DNA from 3 places in the Nocardia sp. NPDC058176 genome. Region 3 is predicted to be linked to each of the others. Evidence: riboswitches for the same ligand, from Rfam matches in the RefSeq annotation. Region 3 holds a riboswitch; each other region holds the start of a gene.
The links. Region 3 has a riboswitch for S-adenosylmethionine ahead of ACFVVM_RS15540 (AfsA-related hotdog domain-containing protein). Riboswitches for the same ligand answer to the same signal wherever they lie in the genome.
Positions count from the first base shown of each region.

Region 1: another riboswitch for S-adenosylmethionine. It lies ahead of ACFVVM_RS16075 (rhodanese-like domain-containing protein); the one in region 3 lies ahead of ACFVVM_RS15540 (AfsA-related hotdog domain-containing protein).
Region 2: another riboswitch for S-adenosylmethionine. It lies ahead of ACFVVM_RS27805 (amino acid ABC transporter permease); the one in region 3 lies ahead of ACFVVM_RS15540 (AfsA-related hotdog domain-containing protein).

Region 1 covers NZ_JBHVVA010000002.1:754,044-759,310, reverse strand. Annotated here, with positions in the region: gene ACFVVM_RS16090 (amidohydrolase family protein) at 1-652, opposite strand, end outside; gene ACFVVM_RS16085 (FAD-dependent oxidoreductase) at 709-2,097, opposite strand; gene ACFVVM_RS16080 (hypothetical protein) at 2,230-2,745, shown strand; SAM riboswitch class IV at 2,791-2,907, shown strand; gene ACFVVM_RS16075 (rhodanese-like domain-containing protein) at 2,922-3,338, shown strand; gene ACFVVM_RS16070 (O-succinylhomoserine sulfhydrylase) at 3,350-4,558, shown strand; gene ACFVVM_RS16065 (MFS transporter) at 4,608-5,267, opposite strand, start outside.
Region 2 covers NZ_JBHVVA010000006.1:269,197-274,463, forward strand. Annotated here, with positions in the region: gene ACFVVM_RS27795 (ABC transporter substrate-binding protein) at 1-866, opposite strand, end outside; gene ACFVVM_RS27800 (amino acid ABC transporter ATP-binding protein) at 898-1,659, opposite strand; gene ACFVVM_RS27805 (amino acid ABC transporter permease) at 1,656-2,651, opposite strand; SAM riboswitch class I at 2,662-2,755, opposite strand; gene ACFVVM_RS27810 (hypothetical protein) at 2,993-3,712, shown strand; gene ACFVVM_RS27815 (glycosyltransferase) at 3,879-5,051, opposite strand; gene ACFVVM_RS27820 (LppM family (lipo)protein) at 5,053-5,267, opposite strand, start outside.
Region 3 covers NZ_JBHVVA010000002.1:650,258-655,524, reverse strand. Annotated here, with positions in the region: gene ACFVVM_RS15560 (hypothetical protein) at 1-129, shown strand, start outside; gene ACFVVM_RS15555 (DUF6585 family protein) at 141-941, opposite strand; gene ACFVVM_RS15550 (alpha/beta fold hydrolase) at 1,163-1,930, shown strand; gene ACFVVM_RS15545 (SRPBCC family protein) at 1,975-2,427, opposite strand; SAM riboswitch class IV at 2,570-2,683, shown strand; gene ACFVVM_RS15540 (AfsA-related hotdog domain-containing protein) at 2,700-3,485, shown strand; gene ACFVVM_RS15535 (HAD family hydrolase) at 3,482-4,198, shown strand; gene ACFVVM_RS15530 (hypothetical protein) at 4,192-5,034, shown strand; gene ACFVVM_RS15525 (MFS transporter) at 5,198-5,267, opposite strand, start outside.

The DNA of each region.
Region 1 (5,267 bases), 100 kb from region 3:
TGTCGGCATCGTCGAACGGCCTGCCCGCGCGGGTGCCGGGCAGGTCGGAACCGAACATCAGCGCACCCGGGTTGACGGTGTGGATCCGGCGCAGCGTGTCGGCCACATCCATCTCGACCCGGCCGAACCCGGTCGCCTTCACCCTGGCCCCGCGATCCACCAGATCCAGCAGATACGGCAGCCCCTCCGCGGACATCCCGAGGTGGTCGATGGACAGCGCGGGCAGTTTGGAGATCACCGGTTGCAGCGAGGCCAGCATCTGACCGTCGATGTAGAGCTCGACGTGCCAGCCGACGAGCTCGTGCGCGCGCAGCGCCTGCAACGTCATCTCGGTGATGTCGGCGGCGGCGCGCTTGAGGTTGAACCGCAGCGCCCGCACCCCCGCCCGGTCCAGTTCGAGGATGTCGTCGTCGGTGGCGTCCAGGTGGAGCCGGGTGACGCCGACCCAGTCGGGACCGAGCGCGGCCAGCGCGGCCGTCAGGTACGCCTGATCAGTACCTTGGAAAGACGCGCTGACCACGGCGCCACCGCGAACATCGAAGCGCTCCATGCGCTTTCGATAATCCGCGATGACATAGGGGTCGGGTAGGTAGCCTTCGTTCTCGATCAGCGGGTACCGCGGATCGATGATGTGGACGTGGGCATCGAACACCTGTACAGAATGCCTCGAGTTCGGCGGAAACGGAGAGTCCGAACCCACGTCCCGCCTTACGCCTTGTTGGGCTCGGACGCGCGGAGCATGTCCTCGCGCTCGACGACCTTGACGCGTTCGCGGCCCTCGGGCTCGCCGAGGGCGCGCTCGTGGGCGTCGAGGCGGTACCAGCCCGCCCAGGTGGTGAACGGAATGCCCTTGCCCTCGAGGAACTCGGTGACGGCGTCGAGCTCGGGCTTGGCCGGGGGCGCGAAGTCCTTGGCGTCGTCGAGCAGGCAGGCGATGGTCTCGTTGGCGTCGCCCTTGGTGTGACCGATCAGACCGACCGGGCCGCGCTTGATCCAGCCGGTGACGTAGGTGGCGGGCATGAAGCGCGCCGCGCCCTCGGCGGTGTCGTCGGAGATCACGCGACCGGCCTCGTTGGGCACCGTGCCCGCCTGATCGTCGAACGGCAGCTGGGTCACGTTCTGCGACAGGTAACCGACCGCGCGGTAGACGGCCTGGATGTCCCACTCGCGGAACTCGCCGGTGCCCTTGACGTTGCCGGTCCCGTCGAGCTGGGTGCGCTCGGTCTTGAGGCCGACGACCTTGCCGTCCTCACCGAGGATCTCCGAAGGCGACTCGAAGAAGTGCAGGAACAGCTTGTGCGGGCGGTCGCCCTGATCGCGGATCGCCCACTGCTCGAGGGTGTTGGCGACCATGTCGACCTGCTTGGAGTTGCGGCGCGCCGCCTCCGAGCCCTCGTCGTAGTCGATGTCCTCGGGGTCGACGATCACCTCGATGGTCGGCGAGTGGTCGAGTTCGCGCAGCTCGAGCGGGGTGAACTTGGCCTGCGCCGGGCCGCGACGGCCGAAGACGTGCACCTCGACGGCCTTGTTGGCCTTGAGCCCGTTGTAGACGTTCGGCGGGATCTCGGTCGGCAGCAGCTCGTCACCGGTCTTGGCCAGCACGCGCGCCACGTCCAGGGCCACGTTGCCGACACCGAGCACCGCGACCTTCTCCGCGTCCAGCGGCCACGAGCGCGGCACGTCCGGGTGCCCGTCGTACCAGGAGACGAAGTCGGCGGCGCCGTAGGAGCCGTCCAGGTCGATGCCGGGGATCGGCAGCGCGCGGTCGGCGTTGGCACCGGTCGAGAAGATCACCGCGTCGTAGAACTGACGCAGGTCGTCGAGGTTGATGTCGGTGCCGTAGTCGATGTTGCCGAGCAGGCGCACCTGCTCCTTGTCGAGGACCTTGTGCAGGGCGGTGATGATGCCCTTGATCCGCGGATGGTCGGGGGCGACGCCGTAGCGGATCAGACCGAACGGCGCGGGCATGCGCTCGTAGAGGTCGATCGACACCTCGGCATCGGACTTCATCAACGCGTCGGCGGCGTAGATACCGGCCGGGCCCGCGCCCACGATCGCAATGCGAAGCGGGCGGGTCGCTGCACTCTGTTCGGTCATTTTCTACGCGCACCCTTTGGTCGAGAACTGTTGACGGCGTCAATTCAGCTTAGGCTAACTTGACTATCCGGCTGCTGGCAGCTGCCATCGACGTCGGCAGCAGGCCGCACGACGGCGATTCTATCTGCGGCGTTGTGGCCGCCCGGCGCGCGGTGTGGTTGTCGGTGCCGGGTCTGTCAGGATTACAGCATGAACGATGAGCAAACAGGCTCGGATGACCAGCCCATCGTGGTGGATCAGACCGACAAGCGTTCCATCGTCCCCTTCGTCGCGGCGGCGGTGGTGGCGATCGTGGTGCTCATCGGCATCGTGCTCGGTGGGCTGCTCTCACCCGCTGAGAAAAATGTCACAGAGGCCGACCGCCTCGCGGCCGCCGTCACCAACTATATCGACGCGCGCTCGCGCAGCGACTCGCGTCCGCCGCCGGGTGTCGCCTGCCCCGGCTTCGACGAGCAGAAATCCGGCCTCACCGAGCGGCTCGGCGGCCCGGAATCGGCTGTGTCGATCGACAAGAGGGGTTTCGAGAACCCGACCGTCAACGGTGACAAAGCCAAGATCGACGCGACCGTCCAGATCGACGGCAACGAGGCGACGAGCACCTGGACACTGACCCGCGTCGATGGCGACTGGTTGGTCTGCACCTTCTGAACTGTTTGACACGGTGACCTGTGGCGAGGCAATCTCAGATCGCAAGGTCATGAGTGCCAGCGTCAAGCCCCGGCTCGCTGGTCGGCAACCCTCCTCCGCGGTGGGGTGCTCCGGGTGACGACCTGGCCGCGCGCCGGATTCCCGCCGCGGCAAGAGCGGATTCAGTAGGAGGCGACATGACTTACGCTGGCGACATCACCCCCGAGAAGGCCTGGGAGATCCTGACCGAGCACCCCGGCGCGGTGCTGGTCGACGTGCGGACCCAGGGCGAATGGGACCGGATCGGCATCCCCGACACCAGCTCCATCGAGCGCCCGGCCCACTTCATCGAATGGGTCGACGGCACCGGTACCCGTAATCCGGAGTTCGGCGCGCAGCTCGAGCAGGCGCTGGCCGGGCGCCCCGACGACGCTCCCGTGGTGTTCCTGTGTCGCTCCGGACAGCGATCCATCGGCGCGGCGACCGTGGCGACCGCCGCGGGCATCGCCCCGTCCTACAACGTGCTCGACGGTTTCGAGGGCGGCCCCGACGCGTTCGGGCAGCGCGGCAGCGTCGGCTGGCGCGCCGTCGGCCTGCCGTGGCGTCAGGCATAAGGGAGAACAGCATGATCACCGGTGGTTCGTTCGACAAGCCACTGCCCGAGGGCGTCGGCCCCGCCACCCTCGGTGTCCGCGGCGGTCTGCGCCGTTCCGGTTTCGAGGAGACCTCCGAGGCGCTGTACCTGACCTCCGGATTCGTCTACGAGAGCGCCGAGGCCGCCGAGGCCGCGTTCACCGGCGAGGTCGAGCACTTCGTCTACTCCCGCTACGGCAATCCGACCGTGTCCATGTTCGAGGAGCGCATCCGCCTGCTCGACGGCGCCGAAGCGGCCTTCGCGACCGCCTCGGGCATGTCCGCGGTGTTCACCGCGCTGGGCGCGCTGCTGAAGGCGGGCGACCGGCTCGTCGCCGCGCGCAGCCTGTTCGGCTCCTGCTTCGTGGTGTGCAACGAGATCCTGCCGCGCTGGGGCGTCGAGACCGTCTTCGTCGACGGTGACGACCTCGAGCAGTGGGAGCAGGCGCTCTCGGTGCCCACCCAGGCCGTCTTCTTCGAGACCCCCGCCAACCCGATGCAGACCCTGGTCGATGTCCGCAAGGTCACCGAGCTGGCGCACGCCGCGGGCGCGAAGGTGGTGCTGGACAACGTCTTCGCCACGCCCCTGCTGCAGCGCGGCTTCGAACTCGGTGCCGATGTGGTCGTCTACTCCGGCACCAAGCACATCGACGGCCAGGGCCGCGTCCTCGGCGGCGCCATCCTGGGCGACCAGGACTACATCGACGGTCCGGTCAAGACCCTGATGCGCCACACCGGCCCCGCCCTGAGCCCGTTCAACGCCTGGACCCTGCTCAAGGGCCTGGAAACCATGCCGCTGCGCGTGCGTCAGTCCACTGCCTCCGCGCTGAAGGTCGCCGAGTTCCTGGAGACCAGCAAGTCGGTGAACTGGGTGAAATACCCATTCCTGGAATCACATCCGCAGCACGCCCTGGCCACCGAGCAGATGTCCGGCGGCGGCACCGTCGTCACCTTCGAACTCGCCGGCGACGACGGCAAGAAGCGCGCCTTCGAGGTCCTCAACCGCCTCCGCATCATCGACATCTCCAACAACCTCGGCGACGCGAAGACCCTGATCACCCACCCCGCCACCACAACTCACCGAGCCATGGGCCCCGAGGGTCGCGCCTCGATCGGCCTGAGCGACGGCGTCGTCCGCATCTCCATCGGCCTCGAGGACCTCGAAGACCTCCTCGCCGACCTCGACCACGCACTGAGTTGACGCCAGCGGGCGGTTGCCTGACCCGGCAACCGCCCCTGACCAACTTCGCTTACAGCACAGCGTCTTTCGTCTCCGCCAGCGCCCACGTGCAGATCAGGCTGACGACGCCGAGCGCTGCGAGCATCACACCGATCGCGATGCTGCCGTACGCCGCGGCGAGTGGTGTGGCGATCAGGGGCGGGATCGCGCCGCCCAGTACCCCGGCCAGGTTGTAGCCGAGACCGGCGCCCGTGTAGCGGTATCGGGTGTGGAACAGCTCGGGAAGCAGTGCGCCGCACGGGCCGTAGGCGATGCCGAAGATGGCGAGTGTGATCGCCACGCCGATCGCGAACGCGACGGGTGAACCGGTGTCGATCAATGGGAACAGTGCGAGCGACCAGACGATGGCCGCCGCGCACGACACCATGATCACCACGCGGCGCCCGATCCGGTCGGAGTAGAGCGCCGACACGATCGTCGTCGCACCGAAGACCACGGCGGAGCCGACACCGACCAGCAGGACGAAGGGCCGGTCGTGGCCGAGGGTCTTGGTCCCGTAGCTCGTGAGGTAGGCGGTGCCCATGTAGAACATGGCGAACAGCATCGCGATCGAACCCGCCGCGAGCAGGATCTCCTTGCGCTGTTCCTGCCAGGCGTCGAGGAACGGCAGCCGCTTCGGTGCTGTCGTCTCATGCTTCTGCTGCGCGCGGAACACCGGAGTCTCTTCGAT
Region 2 (5,267 bases), on a different contig from region 3:
CTGCCGTCGGCGATGGCGTGCTGCAGCGCCTGGTGGATCGGGCCGATCAGGCCGTTGTCCTTCTTGGTGAGCGCCGCGATCTCACCCTGCAGCTGCTCGCCCGCGCCGGAGAAGGTGGCGATGATCTTGCTGTCGCCGGTGGTGGTCGAGTGGTAGACGGCCGCGGGGTTCGGGCCGATGTAGCCGTCGATGCGCCTGGAGGCCAGCGCCAGGTAGTAGTCGGTGGACTGCTGGTAGTAGGCGATGTCGATCGGGGCCAGGCCCTCGGCGACGTTCTGCTCGTTCCAGCTCACCAGCAGCTGCTCCTGGTTGGTGCCCGCGCCGATGCCGATGCGCTGACCCGCCAGGGATTTGCGGTCGGTGTAGGTCAGGTCGCTGTCCTTGTGCACCTCGAGCGCGACGGTGTCGGTGCGGTAGGTGGCGAAGTCGTACTTCTCCTTGCGCTCCTCGGTGACGGTCACGTTGGAGATGAACGCGTCCACCTCACCGGAATCCACCCGCACGAAGTTCTGCGACCAGTCGGCCACCTGGATGTCGAGCTTCAGGCCGAGGATGTCGGCCACCAGGGTGGCGAAGTCGACCTCGGAGCCGACGACGGTGCGGTCGTCGGTGGCGTAGAACCGCAGCGGCGGCACGGAACCGGCGGGACCGGTCACGACGAGGGTGCCGCGGTCGCGGATGGCCTGCGGCACCTGGGCGGCGATGGCGTCGACCTTGTCCACCCGCAGCCTGGCCTCCTGGGCGGGGGAGAGGTCGTAGGTGGTCTCGCCGGCCTGCACGGTGGTGGCCGATTCGGGCTCGGCGGTGCAGCCTGCCGTCAACAGCGTGGCCGCCGCGACGATGCCGATCAGGGTGGAGAGCTTCATCAGTGTCGAAACCTGTTCGTGGAAGGGATGTTCAGCGGACGCGGGACAGGAACGCCTGCGTGCGCGGGTGTTCGGGGTGGTCGAGGACGGTGGCGGCGTCGCCGCGTTCGACGATCACGCCCTCGTCGAGGAACACGACCGTGTCGGCGACCTCGCGGGCGAAACCGATCTCGTGGGTGACGATCACCAGCGCGGTGCCGCCGTGCGCGAGATCGCGGATGACGGCGAGGACCTCGCCGACCAGTTCCGGATCCAGCGCCGAGGTCGGCTCGTCGAACAGGATCAGTCGCGGTTTCAGCGCCAGCGCCCGCGCGATGGCCACGCGCTGCTGCTGACCGCCCGACAGCCTGCGCGGATAGGCGTCGGCGTAATCGGCCAGGCCGACCCGGGCCAGCAGCTTCTCGGCCTCGGCGACCACCTCGGCGCGCTTGCGCCGCTGGGCCGAGACGGGCGCGAGCACGATGTTGTCGAGCACGGTCAGATTCGGGAACAGGTTGAACTGCTGGAACACGAACCCGATGTGGCTGCGCTGGGCGCGCACGGCGTGGTCGGGCAGCGGGCGCAGGACGTTGCCGCGCTGCCGGTAACCGATCAGCTCGCCGTCGATGTGCACGGTGCCCGCGTCCTGGGCCTCCAGATGGTTGAGCACCCGCAGCAGCGTGGACTTGCCCGAGCCGGACGGCCCGATCAGCGCCACCACCTCACCGGCGCGCACCGCGAGGTCGACCCCGCGCAGCACCTCGGTGCCGTTGTAGGACTTGCGAATGCCCCTGGCCTGCACCGCGGCGGTCATCGGGTGGCTCCTCGGGGAGGCGCGGTGTGCGCGGCGATCTCGGTGACCTTGGCGCGGACCCGCTGCCACGGTGTCGGCGGCAGCTGACGCTGCGCGCCCTTGGCGTAGTGCCGTTCGATGTAGTACTGGACGATCGACAGGATCGTGGTGAGCACGATGTACCAGACGGTGGCCACCATCAGCAGCGGCACCACCCGGCCGTTGCGGCCGAAGACCACCTGCACCTGGTAGAACAGCTCCGCGATCGCCATCACCGACACGATCGAGGTGCCCTTGAACAGCCCGATCACCTCGTTGGCCGCGTTCGGCAGGATCGAGCGCATCGCCTGCGGCAACACCACCGTGCGGAACTGGCGCCACTTCGGGATGCCGAGCGCGGCGGCCGCGTCGAGCTGACCCTGGTCGACAGCGAGCAGTCCGGCCCGGATCAGCTCGGCCGAATAGGCCGCCTGGTGCAGCGCCAGCCCGATCACCGCGGCGGTGAACCCGCTGATCACGCCGTTGACCTCGAAGTCGAAGAAGGCCGGGCCGAACGGGATGCCCACCGACAGCCGCTGATACAGGTAGGCGATGTTGAACCAGAACAGCAGCTGCACGATCAGCGGGATCGAGCGGAACGCCCAGATGTAGGTCCAGGCGATCACCCGCAGCACCGGATTGTTCGACACCCGGCCGATCGCCAGGAGTGTGCCGAGCGCGAAGCCGAGCACCGTGCCCCACAGGGTCAGTTCGAGTGTCACCTGCAGGGCGGCCAGCACCGAGGGTGCCGTGAAGTACTGCGCGAACGTGCCCCAGTCCCAGCCGGGATTGGTGATCAGTCCGTGGGCGAACTGCGCCACCAGGATCAGCGCGATCGCGCCGACCACCCAGCGCCACGGATGCCAGGCTCCGGCGATGCGGGGCAGCCCGGATTCGTCGGGTCCTTCGGGCGAAACACTCGCCTGCTCGGGGCGCGCGGGGTTCGCGGCGCCGGAAACGGCAGACGCGGTCATGGGTAGATCTCCTCCATCGAACCCGGCAGAAGCACCCACACCCGGAAACGGGCGGGTTGCTGCGACGTCGTCGAGCCAGGTCTCTCGGTCGCTCTGGATGGTTGTGCTCGGGCTGCTGACCCGAGCTGAACCAGCATGTGGCACAGGCGGGATCGTTCACAACGGTAAAAGTCAGCGTGAGCGCAGAGCTTGGGCGCGCGGTTCGCACGGTGCATACTTCGCGGCGACAGGGTGGGGACCGGGCCGAACACGTGTGCCCGCCACGCCGTGTTCATCGGCTGGATCTGCGCTTTTCCGGAGTACCGTCGGCCTTCTGAGTGTCGACGATGAGGAGTTGCGCCGTGATCGTGTCGCGTCGTTCCACCGCACTGACCTCGCTGACGGCCTGCGCCGCCGCGCTGTTGCTGGCCGTGCCGCCCGCGGCCGCCGAGCCCGCCGCCACGGTCACGACGCCCGCGGTCACCAGGGACGCGCCGACGACACCCGCCGCCGGTCCCGGTGACCTGCTCGCCGCCTACCAGACTGTGGTCGACACGCTGAAAGCGTTGGGTGTCGAGCCGTTCCTGTACCCCACGGCGGCCCTGAACTGCTCCGGTGACGGCCTCGGCATCGTCCCCGCCGTCGCGGGCGCGGTACCCGGCCCCTGGCCTGCCAACACCCTGCCGATCCCCGGCCTCGACCTCACCGCCGTGAAATCAGGGCAGACCCTGTTCACCTTCCTGCCCTACGGCATGGCCGCCGACACCCCCGCCACCGAGACCGCGGGCATGCAGGTGGCCTGGCTCAACCTCAGCAGCGGCCGCGGCGGCATGGCCTCGATGGGCCCGATCGCCGACATCGTCGGCGCCATGGTCCCGCCCGAGGTGCCCGTCGAACTGCGCCCGCTCGCCGAGGCCGCCATCCGCGACTTCCTCTTCGCCGCCATCCCGGTCGGCGGCGTCCGCGCGGTCCCCGTCGACACCGGCCGCGGCACCGTCCTGGCCGCCGTCTTCGGCACCGCCGACAACGCGGGCCGCTCCTGCTTCTTCTTCCCGACCATCGGCATCACCGAAGTCCCCTGACCGCGAGTCGACGCACCCACCGTGCAGCCTCGATCGCCCTGACGGCGTTGGACCGTTGATCACCAGGCGTCCAGGTGGGCATCGGCCGAGAAGAAGCCGCCACCAGTGCCTGGCGATCAACGGTCCAGGCCGCAGCGTCAGCGCGGGGCGGCTTCGGTGGGGCAGCTCAGGCGTGTTTGGCCGTGCGGCGGTCGGGGGTGACCAAGGGGCGTTGCTTCCAGCGGAGGCGGCCGGTGCGGTGGCGGTGGTGGGAGCGCACCCACAAGGTGAGGTAGTGGCCGACGCCGATCGGGTGGGCCAGGGCCGAAGTGAGGTCGGCGCGGGTGGGGGAGCTGCGGGTCTCGGTGCTGCGGGCGAGGATTCGGCCGGTGACGGCGGCGAGGTAGCCGAGCAGGCCGGCGCGGCGGGTGCGGCCGCGGCCGAGGATCGCGGCCAGCGGGGGAATCCAGTAGGCGAGGGCGACGAACAGGCCGACGGCCGCGCCCGCGTCGAGTCGACCGCCGTAGGCCGACCACAGCCAGCGCGTGTAGCCGTCGGTGAGTTCGGTGGCGCCGGTGTACATCCGGGTGCGGGCCGAGGGGCCCGCGGTCACCAGTGCCGTGCGATGTCCCGCCCGGCGGACGGCCCTGGCCAGATCGAGGTCCTCGGTGGCGCTGGCCGCGACCGCGCCGTGCCCACCGGCGGCCCGGTAGGCCTCGGCGTCGACGGCGAGGAACTGTCCGCACGCCACCGCGGTGGACGGGCGCAGGCTGTGATTGGCGGGACCCAGCGGCAGGGTCGAGGCCCACGACCAGGCCAGCAGTGGCTGGACCAGGGCTTCGGTGACCGAGCCCGCCTCCTGCACGGGCCACGCCGACACCACCCCGGCCTCGCGTTTGCGCAGCTCGGTGACGGCCGCGGCGATCGCTTGCGGGGTCAGTCGTACATCGGCGTCGACGAAAACCAGTGCCGCGTCATCGGTTCGGGCGGCCAGACGCGCACACGCGGCGGCCTTGCCGGTCCAGCCCGGGGCCGGGTGGGCGGCCGAGCGCAGCACGGTGAAGCGGTCGTCGCCGCCGATCGCGGCCAGTGCGGCTTCGTAGGTGCCGTCGGTGGAGGCGTCGTCGAGGATCAGCACCCGCAGGCGCGGCACCCCGGTCTGGGCGCGCAGGTCGGCGATGAGGTCGGGCAGTCGCTCGGCTTCGTCGCGGGCGGGTACACATACGGTGACCGGCTCGATCACGCCGGACACCTGGCGCGGCAGGGTGCGCAGGGTGACCAGGTTGTAGGCGGCGGTGGTCGCGCCGAGCGCGGCCAGACCGGTGCCGGCCCAGGTCAGGTAGCGCCCGGCCGCGCCCATGTCAACGGCCCAGCCTGCGACTGGTGATCTCGCGCCACATCTCCGAGGGGGAGAATCCGCCGCGCGGCGCGTTCGGCGGGCCGGGATTGCGGTCGCGGAAGGCCAGCCCGGCGACCAACGCGGCCACCGCCAGAGTGATACCGCCGACGATGCCCGCCCAGCCCGCGAACGAGCGGGTGTTCGGGTCCGCGTACTTGACCTCGGCGCGCAGGGTCG
Region 3 (5,267 bases):
TGCGAGCAATGGCAGTTCGAGGTCACCGGCGGCGGTCGACTCTGGTACGCGATCGATGACGAGAACCGCACGTTGTGGATCACCCACGCCGGCACCGGTCACCCGAAACAGACCGACCGCCGAAGGTAGGGCGGAGGTCGCTAGCCCACTGGGGTGAGGCGGAGGCGTTCGGCGAGTTCGTTGAAGATGTAGAAGTTGGGGATGGTGCTCACGGGGGTGAGGGAGCGCCAGGTGCCTGCGGTTTTGATGCGGATGTGGCCGCTGCGGGCGTCGATGAGGTGGATGTTGTCCCAGGGGAAGGATTCGGCGCGGAAGGTGAGGGCGTCGAGGGAGAGGGACAGTTCGCCGAAGGTGACGGTGTCGCCGTTGTCGATGGCGGCGACGGCGGCGGGGAGCTGGGTCGCGGTGACGGCGGATTGGATGGCGCGGGCCCATTCGCGGGCGCGGGCGAAACCCTCTTCGTCGATGGTGGCCTCGACGCCGCCGGGGCCGCTCAGCTGCAGCAGGTAGGTGACCGCGACGGTGTCGTGGAAGGGAATGGTCTCCTGGCGCACTTCGGTGCTGTCCCAGCGGAATCCGGCGACCCGCTGACCGGAGCGATACACGGTGACACCGTGATCGAACAGGTCGATTCGCGCGGCCCGGTTCTGCCGGTTGATCATGCCGCGCCGGAACGCGAGCAGGACCGGCAGCGCGGCGATGGCGAGCAGCGAGACGCCGCCCTGCCAGGCGCCGACGGCGGTGCAGATCACGCCGATCACGGCGATACTGCCCGCGACGATGCCGCAGCCGCGCACGAAGGTGTCGTCGGCCGGGGTGGCGAGGAAGGTGTCACGGTGCGCGCCGAGGTGCTGATACTCCGCCATGAGGTGTATCAGTTGGGTCAGTGGCACGGTGTGCCGGGCTTCGGTCGCGTCCTCCGGCCTGTTCGGAGTGATCACTCGTCCCTCCATGAGGCGTCTTTCATTCGCGGCGAAGCGTATGCGAACCGGGGGGATATCGCCACTGCAATGCCGGGATTCGAGCGGGGAGATCCGGGCAACGACCGGCCGGAACGCCCTCCGTGCCCCGGCGCGACCGGCGACCGTCCTCGGCGAGCGCCACCTCCGGCACCCCTGCGCGGCATCGGCCCATGTCATCGCTCCCGGATAGGCTGGATCGCGTGCTGTTCGTGGATGAAGGTGTGCGCGAGGGCCCGGCGATCGTGTTCGTGCACGGTATCGCGGGCTCGCCCGACTGGTTCGCCGCTGTCGCCGAGCGGCTGTCCGGTGACTTCCGGGTGATCCGGGTGGACGTCCGCGACCAGCGCGACGATTTCGGCGTGTCGGCCAGGACCGCCCCGGTCGCGGAGCTGCTCGACGAACTCGCCGTGTCCGAGGTGACCGTGGTCGGCCATTCCTTCGGCGCCGAGATCGCGCTGGAGCTGGCCACGAGTTCGGACCGCGTGGCCCGCGCGGTGGTGGTCGGCCAGGGTCCGGACTACCGGCAGGCCCGGATTCCCGCGGCGGCGAAGTGGGTGGTGCGCCCGTCATCGGTGCGCCTGGCCCAGCGGTGGGCGCCGGCGCCGGTGGTCCGGTTGTGCCTGCGGAGTTCGTTCGCGCCGGGTTTCCGCTACGAATCCTCGCCCGGCCTCGCGGATTCGGTGGTGCGTGACTTTCGCGGCACGGTCCCGGCCGCCCTCGCCTACACCGCGGGCGCGCGGGCCGACGACCTCGCGGCCCATCCGCTCGACGCCCGCGTGGCCGAACTCGACCTTCCGGTACTTGTCGTGCACGGCCGCCGCGACCACCTCTACGATCACGTCTCGACGCTGGCCAGATACGCCGCGGCGGGCGCGCGCACGCACTTGGTCGAGCATGCGGGGCACGCGCCCCAGGTCGAGCAGCCCGATGAATTCGTCACCGTGCTGCGGGAGTTCCTGCGCGACTGAAGAAGCCCGCCGGAAGGATCCGGCGGGCTCGCGGGCGAAGTGTCCTAGCGTTCGGCGGCGGCCTTCACCCTGGCCAGCGTTTCCCGCATGCCCGAGACCAGGTTCGCCTCGAACTGCTGCTCACCACCGAGCGCGACATTGATCATGCCGCGCACCGGCGCGGGCACGCCCTTGGGCGCGACCACGCGGGATTCGGTGACGCGGGTGCCGGTGGCGGTGGGCTCGAGTTCGTAGCTCCACACGGTGCGGTTCTCGTTCATCTGGAACGCGAACACCTGGTTCGGCTCGAAGCGCACGATGCGCGAGGTGGTCGGCCAGATCTTCCAGCCGTCCTTGTTGATGTTGAGGGTGAACGTCCCGGTCCGGACGCCGCCGAGTGCGATCATCTTCCGCGTGGTCGGACTGAACTCGGAGATCCGCCCCAGATCGGTGAGCACCGACCACACCTGCGCCGGCGACGCGGCGATTTCGATACTGGCTTCGAGATTTTTCGGCAACGTTGCCTCCGGGAATGTGTGACGGTCGGTCACGCACAGCATATGCACTGGTGAGCGGGCCTTCCTCCGCCCCTGGTCGGATTTTTTCACCATGGTCGCAATTCTGGTCAAAATTATTGCGCCCGAATAGGTTTCGATGGACGGTCACGAGTTCCAGCATCGAGCCCCGGCTTGCTGGGCGGCAACCCTCCATTGGCGGCGGGGTGCTCCGGGTGACGACCGGATGGCGGGGACGATCCCGCCATAAGCGTCCTTTTCTGGAGGGTCTATCCATGTCTGTAGTCCAACTCGACGCCACCCGTGCCCCGGAAACGATCGCGACGACCTTCGTCGTGGTCGCCGACCGGTTCCTCGGGATTTCCAAGGATGATCGGGTGCATACCGTGTCGGGCCTGGTCGCGCTGCTACGCAGCGGACGGTTCCACGCGGCCGATGCGGAACTGGCCGTCCATCTGGGGCAGGGCATCACCCGCCACGATCTCGACTACCTCGAGCACGTGGCGGCCATTCACGCACCGCAGGCGCGGTTGCGGGTGGTCGGCGAGATCGCCGAACCGGCCCGCAGGCACCACGTGCACAAATATCAGGACTCCAATGTCCTGCTGGCGGGCCTGGTCAGGGAGGACGAGAACCTCTTCCGCGCCGACCTGCGCCTCGACGGCGACAACGAACTGCTGCTCGACCACCAGACCGGTGAGCACGTGCAGGGCATCGTGGTGATCGAGGCCGTGCGTCAGCTGTTCCTCGCCGCGTTCGAACTCGAGTACGGCGTCCGCAGGCCGCAGGAGCACTTCTACATCGTCTGGAACAACGTGGACCTGAAATTCGGTTCCTTCCTGTTCCCGCTGCCCGCGACCCTGCACGCCCAGCTCACGCCGGTCTCGGTGGACGATCCGGGCAAGTTGCAGTTCCTGATCGAGACCGAGGTCCGCCAGTTCGGCAAGCCGGTCGCGAGCTCGCGCATCGAGTTCGCCGCACTGCCCAACGAGCGGATCTCCCAGATCGAGCGGGCCAAGGCGGCCAAGGCGGTCGACGCGTACCTGGCGGCCTCGGCATGAGCGGAGCTGCGTTCTTCGATGTGGACGAGACCGTGATCACGGTCAAGTCCATGTTCACCTTCCTGCGCTTCTGGCTCGCCGAGAACGGTGACGACGGCAGCGAGTACGCGCGCATCACCGACGATCTCAAGGCGCGGGCGAGTGCGGGTGGCCCGCGCGAAGAGATCAACCGCGAGTACTACCGGGCCTATCGCGGCGTCGAGTACGCCGCGCTCGAGGCGGCCGGGCAGCGCTGGTTCGCCGAGTTCGTCGCCGAGGGGGCCGCGTTCTACGCCGAGGCCGTGCGGGCCTTGCGCGAGCACAAGGCCGCGGGGGTGCGCACGGTCCTGCTGTCGGGATCGTTCGCCCCGGCGATCGCGCCGGTCGCCGCGGCGGTCGGTGCCGACCACGTCATCGCCACCGAACCGCTGCTCGACGAGCACGGCGTGCTCACCGGTGAGGTGCGCAGGCCGATGATCGGCGCGGCCAAGGGCGAGGCGGTGGTGGCGTACCTGCGCGAGCACGGGATCAGCGCGAACGACACCTGGGGCTACGGCGACCACGGCACCGACCTGCCGTTCCTGTGGTTGGTCGCCCGGCCCGCCTATCGCGGCGAGGACCCGAAGCTGGTCGCGGCCGCGCGCAGCGGCACCTGGCGCCACCTCGGTGATCGGCTCGGCGATGCGCAGGGCAACGAGTTCTCCGATGACCGAAAGGTGGCGTCGGTATGGTGAAGCGTCGCTACGAGCTGACCCCGACCACCCAGGGTCCGCTGTATCCGCCGAGCGAGATCGTGGACGCGGCAGGGGATTTCATCGTCGTCGGGTTCCTGAACGAGGAAGCTCCCGATGGTTCGGTGACCCGGCGGTGGGGTAGTGCGATCGTCGCGGCCGACACCCCGCTGCCGCCGTTCGGCGAGAACCTGCCCTACCGGGTGGTCCGCGAACTGCCGGCGGAACTGTCTCCCGAAGACCGCGACCTCGTACTGCACACGCTGCCGCTTCCCTTGCCCGCCAACAACTATCCGATGGTCTTCGCGCCGGATCAGCTCCCCGGCGCGGCCGCCGTCACCCGCCCGAGCTATCCCTTCCACGAGGTCCCCATCCCGGACCTTCGCCCCGAGGACGGCCGCAAACTCACCGAACCGGTCACCCTCGGCAAGTGGCTGGAAGCCCGTGGCACGGCGGAGGTTTCGCTCAGCGACGACGAACGAGCAGCCCACTTCGTCTTCGAGTTCACCGGCCTGATCCCCGACTCCCTCTATACGATCATGTCCCTGCGGCAAGGCGACCTGAACCCCGAATCGCCCACCCGCCCAGGACCTCTCGGCGTCCCCAACGTCTTCATCACCGCCCCCGACGGCACCGCCACCTACCGGGCCACCCTCCCCAACCCCTTCCCCGACCCCGCCACCCCCGGCGCCAACCGCGTCATCAGCGTCGTCGTCCTCTGGCAGAGCTACCAGCAGAACTACGGCGGCGCCATCGGCCACTTCGGCCTCGGCGGCGACATCCACGCCCAACTCAAACTCCCCACCCCCACCTTCGAGGAGTTCACCACCCACCCCTGAGCCCAATGACGACCGAACCCCCGGCGCACCCAGGCGCCGGGGGTTCAAGGTCTGCTCAGTGAGATACCTAGAATGTCCTTCGGTCCGAATGGTCACCGATCTGCCGAGAACCTGACCGGCTGGTTGAAACTGGGCCGCCACGATATCGAGGCGGCCCAGCTCATCAGGTGCTGTGAACCCTCGTGGAGGCGAAGGCCAGGGCGGCCCCCGCGAATCCGAGGGTGGCGATGGCG